Regions from separate parts of the Pectobacterium wasabiae CFBP 3304 genome, predicted to be linked through region 1. Evidence: predicted binding sites of a transcription regulator. Region 1 holds the regulator's gene; the other holds the start of a gene.
What was found. The regulator CRP, encoded in region 1, controls carbon source genes, mostly activating them, when cyclic AMP is high. The targets are predictions, from matches to a motif close to ATGTGANNNNNNTCACAT.
Positions count from the first base shown of each region.

Region 2: cdd (cytidine deaminase) is a predicted target of CRP. The motif match lies at 2,264-2,281, and genes of this name have one in related genera.

Region 1 is NZ_CP015750.1:1,159,478-1,164,798, reverse strand. Features, by position in the region: gene A7983_RS05290 (aminodeoxychorismate synthase component II) at 1-195, shown strand, start outside; gene argD (bifunctional acetylornithine/succinyldiaminopimelate transaminase) at 316-1,542, shown strand; gene crp (cAMP-activated global transcriptional regulator CRP) at 1,651-2,283, opposite strand; gene A7983_RS05275 (OsmC family protein) at 2,658-3,065, shown strand; gene A7983_RS05270 (phosphoribulokinase) at 3,228-4,097, opposite strand; gene A7983_RS05265 (YheU family protein) at 4,220-4,456, opposite strand; gene A7983_RS05260 (hydrolase) at 4,458-5,321, opposite strand, start outside.
Region 2 is NZ_CP015750.1:3,532,177-3,537,497, reverse strand. Features, by position in the region: gene A7983_RS16020 (CidA/LrgA family protein) at 1-33, shown strand, start outside; gene A7983_RS16015 (CidB/LrgB family autolysis modulator) at 33-731, shown strand; gene A7983_RS16010 (PDDEXK-like family protein) at 743-2,083, shown strand; gene cdd (cytidine deaminase) at 2,342-3,232, shown strand; gene A7983_RS16000 (NAD-dependent malic enzyme) at 3,443-5,140, shown strand; gene gsiD (glutathione ABC transporter permease GsiD) at 5,196-5,321, opposite strand, start outside.

The sequences.
Region 1 (5,321 bases):
CATTCGCTCATCATTGACCCCGCGTCGCTACCCGATTGCTTTGAGGTTACCGCCTGGAGCGAATATGAAGGGAAACGTGACGAGATTATGGGGATCCGCCATCGCGTGTTGCCGCTGGAGGGGGTGCAGTTTCACCCGGAGAGCATTCTCAGCCAGCAAGGGCATCAGCTTTTGGACAATTTCCTTAAAATTTAATCGCATAGAAAGTTATTCTCTTCATCGGCTGATTTAATATTGCCTGTAATTGATTTTTTATGCATATTTATTGACTATATTTTCATTTCTGACGTAATGGACAGCAGAGTGAGGCAGCAAATGGCAGCAGAGCAGAAAGCAGTGACACGGGATACCCACGATAAAGTTATTTTGCCGGTTTATGCACCCGCGAAGTTTGTACCCGTGAAAGGTAAGGGGAGCCGCGTTTGGGATCAGGACGGCCGAGAATATATCGATTTCTCCGGTGGCATCGCCGTCACGGCGCTCGGTCACTGCCACCCGGCGCTAGTTAATGCCCTACATCAACAGGGCGAAAAACTGTGGCATACCAGCAATATTTTCACTAATGAACCTGCGCTACGCCTCGCCAGTAAGCTGATCGATGCCACTTTTGCCGATCGTGTGTTCTTTGTTAACTCTGGTGCAGAGGCTAACGAAGCCGCATTTAAGCTGGCGCGTCACTATGCGGTTAAACGCCATAGCCCGTATAAAACCAAGATCATCGCCTTCTACAATGCATTTCATGGCCGGACGCTGTTCACCGTTTCGGTTGGCGGACAGCCTAAATATGCCGATGGCTTCGGGCCTAAACCTGCGGATATCGTGCACGTTCCGTTCAACGATCTTGCTGCTGTTAAAGCGGTGATGGACGATCACACCTGCGCGGTCGTGCTGGAACCAATTCAGGGTGAAGGCGGCATTACCCCGGCTACGCCTGAATTTTTGCAGGGCGTTCGTGACTTGTGCGATCAACATAAAGCGCTGCTAGTGTTTGATGAAGTACAGAGTGGGATGGGGCGTACCGGTAAATTATTCAGCTATATGCACTATGGCATTACGCCAGATATCCTCACTACCGCGAAAGCGCTGGGTGGTGGTTTCCCGATTAGCGCGATGCTGACGACGGAAGAGATTGCATCAGCCATGACGGTTGGGGTACACGGAACGACCTATGGTGGCAATCCGCTAGCTTGTGCGGTCGCTGAAGCCGCGCTGGATATCATCAATACGCCAGAAGTGCTGTCGGGCGTAGCGGATCGTCACGATCGCTTTGTTAGTGAACTGGAGAGAATCAACCAGCAGTACAGCGTATTTGATCAGGTACGTGGTATGGGGCTGCTGTTGGGTGCAGAGCTGAAACCGCAGTGGCATGGTCGTGCGGGCGAATTTCTGGCTGCCGCAACGGCACAGGGGCTTATGGTGTTGATGGCGGGGCCGAACGTCATTCGTTTTGTGCCGTCTTTGATCATTGATGAAGATGATATTGTGCAGGGGATGGCGAAATTCGCCAAAGCGGTCGCTCAAGTGGTTGATACCGCGAACTGAGTTCACGATATTTTGTGATAAACCGTTTTGTACGCATTGTGCGATAAAAAAAGCGTGAGGCCGAGGCTTCACGCTTTTTTATTGGTAGGGTAGTACTGCGACAGGGATTTAGCGAGTGCCGTAAACGACGATCGTTTTACCGTGTGCAGAGATCAGATTCTGGTCTTCTAACATTTTCAGAATGCGGCCCACGGTTTCACGCGAGCAGCCAACGATTTGCCCAATTTCCTGACGGGTAATTTTAATTTGCATGCCATCTGGATGTGTCATGGCATCAGGTTGTTTGGCCAGGTTGAGTAATGTTTGGGCGATACGGCCAGTCACATCAAGGAAGGCGAGGTTGCCGACTTTTTCTGAGGTTACCTGAAGTCTGTTTGCCATTTGCGCAGACAGGCGCATGAGGATGTCCGGGTTAACCTGAATGAGCTGGCGGAATTTTTTGTATGAAATTTCAGCCACTTCACAGGCGGTTTTTGCCCGAACCCAAGCACTGCGCTCCTGACCTTCTTCAAACAGGCCGAGCTCACCAATAAAATCGCCCTGATTGAGGTAGGAAAGAATCATTTCCTTGCCTTCTTCATCTTTGATTAGCACTGCGACAGAGCCTTTCACGATGTAGTAAAGCGTTTCTGCTTTTTCACCTTGGTGAATCAGCGTGCTCTTCGATGGATACTTGTGGATATGACAATGGGAAAGGAACCATTCGAGAGTTGGGTCTGTCTGCGGTTTGCCGAGAACCATTCGCTATCATCCTCTGTTGTAATTCACTGCGCAAATTACAGGGGTCAGAGTTCCCTGTACGGCGTGTTTAACTGCTAAAAAAATAAAATTCAGTCTAGGCAGAATGACGTCAGGGAATATACTGGAACCACTGTACCCTTGATTTTCCGGCTGCTACCTTGCCGCACCGTAAACGTGGCTGGGTATGTCTGGCTACGTCATCATCTTCTTCGTTTCTGGGTTTGTCCAGAAAAGGTCTATTCTATTTTTGTTTTAACACAGCTTTAATGATGTGTCTTGTGTTGTCTCGCTTCAGCATGACAAAGCTCTGATTAACGCTGGTTTTTGTACAGTAACGATATAAATTTTCAAAAAATTTTTAGTGGAGAGGCATCATGCAGGCTCGGGTAAAATGGGTTGAAGGCTTAACGTTTTTGGGCGAATCGGCATCAGGACATCAGATATTGATGGATGGTAATTCTGGCGATAAAGCGCCCAGTCCGATGGAAATGGTGTTGATGTCCGTAGGAGGATGCAGCGCGATTGATGTGGTATCGATTCTGCAAAAGGGCCGTAATGATGTGGCGGATTGTGAGGTGAAATTGACGTCGGAACGCCGCTCTGAAGCGCCGCGTTTATTTACCCATATCAATCTGCATTTTATTGTGACGGGGAAAGGATTGACCGATAAAGTCGTCGAGCGGGCGGTTGCCCTGTCAGCGGAAAAATACTGCTCTGTGGCATTGATGCTGGGCAAAGCCGTTGAGGTGACGCACAGCCACGAAATTAGAGTGCTGGCATAATCTTTTTCTTGAGGCACTAATGCTGATCACTTAAGCCCGCTATTAGGGGAAACACAGAGGAGGTTCCCGCAGGAGGCCTCACCCCTGTGGCCGGCTCGTGTATCTCGATGCTTAAACGATCGGCATTATTCTCTTGGCTCGTGTTACCGTGCCCAGCTTTGCTCATTCGATGGCTTTCCCTTCTATCAGTCGCTGCACCAGCGGTGCCATGATGAGCTCCATCGCCAGCCCCATTTTCCCGCCGGGAACGACCAACGTGTTGATGTGGGAGATAAACGAACCCTGCAGCATAGCGAGCAGATAGGGATAATCTATATTATCCAACCCCTGAAAGTGAATGACGACGAAGCTTTCGTCCAGTGACGGAATCGACTTGGCGGCAAACGGGTTAGAGGTGTCCACGGTAGGCACGCGCTGGAAGTTGATATGGGTGCGAGAGAACTGCGGCGTGATGTAGGTGATGTAGTCTTCCATGGAGCGGACAACGGAATCCATCACCGCTTCACGTGAATGGCCACGTTCATTGACGTCACGAATCAGCTTTTGAATCCACTCCAGGTTGACGATTGGCACCACGCCGACGAGCAAATCCACATGCTGTGCCACGTCATTTTGTTCGGTGACTACGCCGCCGTGCAGCCCTTCATAGAACAGGATATCGGTGGGTTCCGGCATCGGTTCCCACGGTGTGAATGTTCCGGGAACCTGATTATAGGGGATCGCTTCATCGTAGGTATGCAGGTATTTCCGCGTCTGGCCGCGCCCATGCAGGCCATATTCGATAAACGATTGTTCCAGCAGGCTGAAATCATTCGCTTCCGGGCCGAAATAGCTGATGTGTCGCCCTAAATCACGCGCTTTGCGGATTGCCATGTCCATTTCCGGGCGGGTATAGCGGTGAAAGCTGTCGCCTTCCAACTGGGCTGCGCGTAGATCAAACTGCTGGAAAATCTTACGAAAGGCCAGACTGGTTGTCGTGGTACCTGCTCCGCTGGAGCCGGTAACCGCAATAATCGGATGCTGATGTGACATAAGGCGCGTGACTCCATGATCGCGATGCCACATAGGCTGAAGCCTGCGTGCATCCTCAAAAAAGACGTAATGGTTCCCATTGTTAGCATGTTTGGCGCGCTCTTTCACGCCTTTCGCCATGATCAATAAGGGGCATGCCCTCCTGCATTGAGCTGGCCGCGTGGCATAATATTGAGAGTTTCATGTAACTCAGACCACACCAAAACTACGTCGCCCGATTGGAGTTGGCTGCGGATATCTTCCACTTTCTGTGCCAACGAGCGCTCCTGTTCGCCGTAGTCAGTGCCTTCGCGCAGCACGAACGATTCGATGATGTTATCCAGCGTTTCTGGATCGAGCTGTTGCCAGGGAATAATCACGCTATGTTTCCTGAGTAAAAAGGGTTCCTGAAGAAGAATCGGTGGCGTGGTCCAAAAATGGGCTAAGCCAGTTGGGAATGCGCTGTTCCAGCCACATTTCCGGTTTCAATAACGTACCACTTACGAAGCCGACGTGCCCACCATGTTCCGTTAGCTGATACTCAATATTAGACGGTAACTGCGACAGATCGGGAATCACCTCCGGCGTCATGAAAGGATCGTCTTTTGCGTGGATGATCAGCAGCGGTTTGCGTATTTTAGGCAATAGCGGCAGAGCACTACAGCGTCGATAGTAGTCAGCCGCATCGCGAAAGCCGTGGATACGTGAGGTAATGACGTCATCAAACTCGCGTAACTGACGGATTCGCTTCAACTGCGGCAACTGAATCGGCAGCGTGTCTGGGTAGGCTGCCAGCTTGCGGCCGGCGTTTTGTTTCAACAGACGCAGCAGGTAGTGCTGATAGACGCGCGAGAAACCTTGTTCCATCCGACGGCTACAGGGCTCGAGCATTAAGGGGGCGGAAACGATGGCGGCGGCGGACAGGGAACAGGCTTCGCCCTGCTGACCGAGCAGGTAGGCCAGCATGTTGCCGCCGAGAGAAACGCCGATGGCGGCGGTAGGAGCCCCGCCCAGCGTCTCTTGCATCCAATGCAGAAAATAGCTGGCATCGCTGGTTTCACCGGAGTGATAAATACGCTTCATCCGGTTGGGCTTACCGCTGCACCCGCGAAAATGCATGATGACGGCCAGCCAGCCACGCTGTTTGCAGGCATGCAGCAGGCCGTGGGCATAGGGACTATGAAAACTGCCTTCCAATCCGTGAAACAGCACCACGCGCGGTTTATGCTTAGCCTGCTCGGGCGC
Region 2 (5,321 bases), 2.4 Mb from region 1:
AGCGATCGCTCGCCCCCGAAGGATAATGAATAATGTTCAGCTATTTATGGTGGTCACTGCCGCTGACTCTGCTGGTTTTTTTCGCCGCGCGTAAGCTGGCCGTGCTGACCAAGCTCTCCTTGTTGAATCCACTACTGGTGTCGATGGCGATTATTATTCCGCTGCTGCTGGTGTTGAAAATCCCCTACGAGCATTATTTTCAAGGCAGCAAAGTCCTTAACGACCTGCTGCAACCCGCAGTCGTCGCGCTAGCGTTTCCACTTTATGAACAGTTGCACCAAATTCGCGCCCGCTGGAAGTCGATCATCAGCGTGTGCTTCATCGGTAGCCTGACGGCGATAATCTCCGGTACGCTGGTGGCGCTGTGGATGGGAGCATCGCCGGAAATTGCGGCCTCAATACTGCCGAAGTCCGTCACTACACCGATTGCGATGGCGGTAGCCAGTTCCATCGGCGGCATTCCTGCTATCAGCGCCGTCTGCGTGATTTTTGTTGGTATTCTCGGTGCGGTATTCGGCCACAGCCTGTTCAATCGAGTGGGCATCAAAACCAAAGCCGCACGTGGGTTGTCGATGGGCACCGCTTCGCACGCACTCGGCACGGCACGCTGCGCTGAAATGGATTATCAGGAAGGGGCGTTCAGTTCACTGGCGCTGGTGATATGTGGGATCATCACCTCGCTGATTGCACCATTGGTATTCCCTCTGTTACTGAATATTGTTGGTTATTGAATTTTTCATAAATGAAAACGGAGAAACAAGATATGGAAATGCAGGAATTTTACGACTTTCTCATGGACGATCGGTTACTCGAGTTACGAGAAAAACTACGCACTTCAGATAATATCCTTGATGTCATCAACCTTACCGAAAATCAAAATTCCAGCATGCTCGCGTGGTGCCTGAACCCCAATGAAGGACACTGTCAGGGCGATGCCGTCATCAAAGATTTTCTGACCGCGGCTTATCAGGCTGGTCATGAAACAAATAAATCCGCCAATAAAAAGTTCTTTGCAAAATGGACGCCGGGCCGTATCCAGTCGACAAGTTTTGGCTCGGCTTTTATGACGCGTGAATTTGGTATTAATGACAGTGCAGGTTCGAAACGCCGCCTCGATCTTTTTTTAATCGATATGGCAAATAAGTTCATTGTTACCATTGAGAACAAAGTGGAAGCATCGCTATCTTGTGAGCAACTCGATGATTATTGCGATGCGGTCAATACAGCGTTCTCACGTAAATCCGTGTTCAAAGGCTACGATTTTGCCTATATCGTTATGGATAAAAAGCTGGAAACCTACAGCGAAGAGAAACTGGCAGAATTGGGCGATAAATGGGCATTATTAAGCTACCAATGGCTGGAGCAAGCCGCTCGGCGTGCTCGTCTGCAATTGCAAAATAACAACGCTGCGGCACAGCTACTCATGGCCTACTGTCAGAAACAGGCACAGTGGCAAGATCCAAATGAAAAACATATTTCTGAATTGTCCGCTCAACTAGCCGCACAGTATGAATCGGTGATTGATCGTCTGTCTGAGCTAAAAAAATTAAAACCAACAGAGTGGAAACCGACGCACCTGGAAGGGGTTGAGGGTGAAGCCCTGCTTTTTATGCAGCAAAACGATCAACTGTGCGATCAACTCATTCAGGCTAAAGGCATTTCCGGTATTTTGGTTACTCTGCGCAAATCATTCCCACTGTTGGCAGAAGATCATTTGGAAATAGGCAGAACCTGGTTGAATGTCACGATGCCCGCCATACTCGCGCTGAGGCACCCAGATAATGGCTATTGGCCAATTTATGTCAGTGTCGTCCGCGAAAATGGCCCTAATTCTCCGTTTACCCTTTCGCTGGTTTACTACGAAGACAACATATCGAAAGAATTGTGCGATGTTCCAGAACTACATCGGTTATTGCGCTCTCATTATCCCAATCTGGAAAAGAAACAGCGCCGACAGTGGAAAATTGCGGCCAAAAAAGAAGGTATCTCAACACAAACTATTGCCGAGGAAACGGTGAAGTTTCTCCAAAAGATTGGAAAACTGCTGGAAACAGCCAGAGAGAAAAAGATCGTTCTTAATTAAACCTGCGAGTCCAACGATACAAAAGCGTACAACAGAGCATAACAAGCCCCCGGTTGTACGCTTTTTTGTCTCACCGATTGCAGTTGTAGGAGAGGAAACCGATATAAGGGAGCAGCACAGGGATAAAAATTGAGATACATCTCGCATTTAATGATCAAGTTGCAGTCATTTCATTCAACAAAGAGACTTTGATCACAATTTATTGTTACTCTGCTTTCTAACATGACGTCATTGACGGGCAAAAAAGAGTAAACCGACATGCATCCACGATTTGAAAACGCCTTTCAGCAATTACCTACCAACCTGCAAACCGCACTCGGTCCCGTGCTCGATAAACCCGATTTTGCCGCGATGCTAACCGCTGACGACGTGAATGCAATCTGCGAAGCCAGCCAAATAGATACCGACACGTTAGCCTTTGCGCTATTACCCCTGGCAGCCGCCTGCGCGCAAGCCTCCATCTCGCATTTTCAGGTTGGTGCGGTTGCACAAGGGCTCAGCGGGAATTTCTACTTTGGCGCAAACATGGAGTTCACCGCCGTTCAGCTTCAACAAACGGTTCACGCGGAACAGAGTGCCATCAGCCACGCCTGGCTGCGCAATGAACGTGGGTTGCGGGCAGTGACCGTGAACTATACGCCATGCGGCCACTGTCGCCAGTTCATGAATGAATTGCGCAATGCGGCATCGCTGCGTATTCAACTGCCGGGTCGCCAGCCTGCGGTGCTTAGTCACTATCTGCCCGATGCCTTTGGCCCTGTCGATCTGAATATTGACACCCTGCTGATGGATGACATCAACCACGGCACGACGTTGCAGAATGTGAATACGCTAGCGCGTCAGGCGCTGGATGCCGCTAACCGTAGCCACGCGCCTTACAGCAAAGCGATTAGCGGAATAGCGTTGGAAACCGCGAGTGGCAACCTTTATACCGGCCGCTATGCAGAAAATGCAGCATTCAATCCCAGCCTACCGCCCTTGCAAACCGCGTTAAATCTGATGAACCTTGCCGGCGAAGATCCTCGTACCATTACACATGCCGCTATCGTTGAACGCCGCAATGCGACTGTCAGCCACTGGGCGATCTCACAAATCATGCTGGCCGAACTGGGTTGCACCGACGTTGAGCACCACTTTATTGAGGAATGATGGCGGCGAGAAGCGCAAAAAATCGGCGCCGTGAAGGTGAAAAAAAGAGAGGTGAATCGATAAAGCCTGTCTTTTGCTTAATATGCAAGCCATCTGTAACTATTTAAATTAACATTCCCTGTACATATTCTCTGGGTAATTTAAGATCCGCAGCAGTTTCTCATCGACAACACCTGAATTTCTTTTCTGTTACCCGAAGAGTAAAAAGTCATGGAATTAGAATACGAAAGCAAACGTCCTCTTTACATCCCCTATGCTGGTCCGATCTTGCTCGAATTTCCCCTGCTGAATAAAGGCAGCGCGTTTACTGAAGAAGAGCGTGCTGATTTTAATCTCGCAGGTCTGCTGCCAGAAGCCGTTGAAACCATCGAAGAACAGGCAGAACGCGCCTGGCGTCAGTATCAGGAATTCAAACACGATATTGAAAAACACGTTTACCTACGCAACATTCAGGATACCAACGAGACGCTGTTCTACCGCCTGTTGGACGGTCACCTCAATGAGATGATGCCCATCATCTACACCCCGACCGTCGGCGAAGCCTGTGAACACTTCTCTGATATCTATCGTCGCGCCCGTGGCCTGTTTATCTCCTATCCTAACCGCGCCAATATCGACGATATGCTGCAAAACGCCACCAAGCAGAACGTGAAAGTCATCGTTGTCACCGACGGCGAACGTATTCTCGGTCTGGGCGATCAGGGTATCGGCGGGATGGGAATTCCAATCGGTAAGCTGTCGCTGTACACCGCCTGTGGCGGCATCAGCCCAGCCTACACCCTGCCCGTCGTTCTGGACGTGGGTACTAACAACCCGCAGCGCCTAAACGATCCGTTATACATGGGCTGGCGTCATCCACGCATCACCGACGACGAATACTATGCCTTCGTTGACGAGTTCATTCAGGCCGTAAAACGCCGCTGGCCGAACGTGCTGTTGCAGTTTGAAGACTTCGCACAGAAAAATGCGACCCCGCTGCTGAACCGCTATCGCGATGAAATCTGTAGCTTTAACGATGACATTCAGGGCACCGCCGCCGTCGCTATCGGCAGCCTGATTGCCGCCAGCCGTGCAGCAGGCACACAGTTACGCGATCAGACCGTCACCTTCCTGGGTGCGGGCTCCGCAGGCTGTGGTATCGCTGAGCAAATCGTCGCACAGATGAAATCCGAAGGGCTGAGTGAAGAAGAAGCTCGCGCACGCGTCTTCATGGTTGACCGCTTCGGTCTGCTGACGGACAAACTGCCAAACCTGCTCGATTTCCAGAGCAAGCTGGTACAGAAAAGCGAACTGCTGGCTGATTGGGATTGTAGCAGCGATGCAATTTCACTGCTGGAAGTGGTGCGTAATGCCAAGCCGACCATCCTGATCGGTGTATCCGGCCAGCCGGGTCTGTTCACGGAAGAAATCATCCGTGAAATGTACAAACACTGCGCTCGCCCTATCGTGATGCCACTGTCTAACCCGACATCTCGTGTGGAAGCGCGTCCAGAAGACATCATTCGCTGGACAGAGGGCACCGCTCTGGTTGCAACCGGTAGCCCGTTCTCTCCGGTTCACTATCAGGATAACGTCTTCCCTATCGCGCAGTGCAACAACTCCTACATTTTCCCAGGTATCGGGTTAGGTGTACTGGCGTCGGGTGCCAAGCGTATCACTGACGGCATGTTGATGGCCGCTAGCCGTGCGTTGGCTGACTGCTCGCCGCTGGCGAATAACGGTGAAGGCGCTCTGCTGCCGGATCTGTCCGATATCCAGCAGGTGTCCAAGCGTATTGCTCTGGAAGTGGGTAAGGCCGCGCAGCTACAAGGTGTGGCGGTTGTGACCTCTGCCGATGCCTTGCAAAAAGCGATTGACCATAACTTCTGGCAGCCACAGTACCGCAGCTACAAACGAACTTCGTTCTAAACGCTAACGGTCTGACTGTTGAAAAGCGCGGCACTCGTTGTCGCGCTTTTTTTATTCAGCTTTTCAATTTCGGGTCGAGCGCATCGCGCAGACCGTCACCCAATAGATTAAACGCCAATACCGTCAGAAAGATCGCCAGACTCGGGAAGATGGCAACATGCGGGGCAATCACCATATCCGA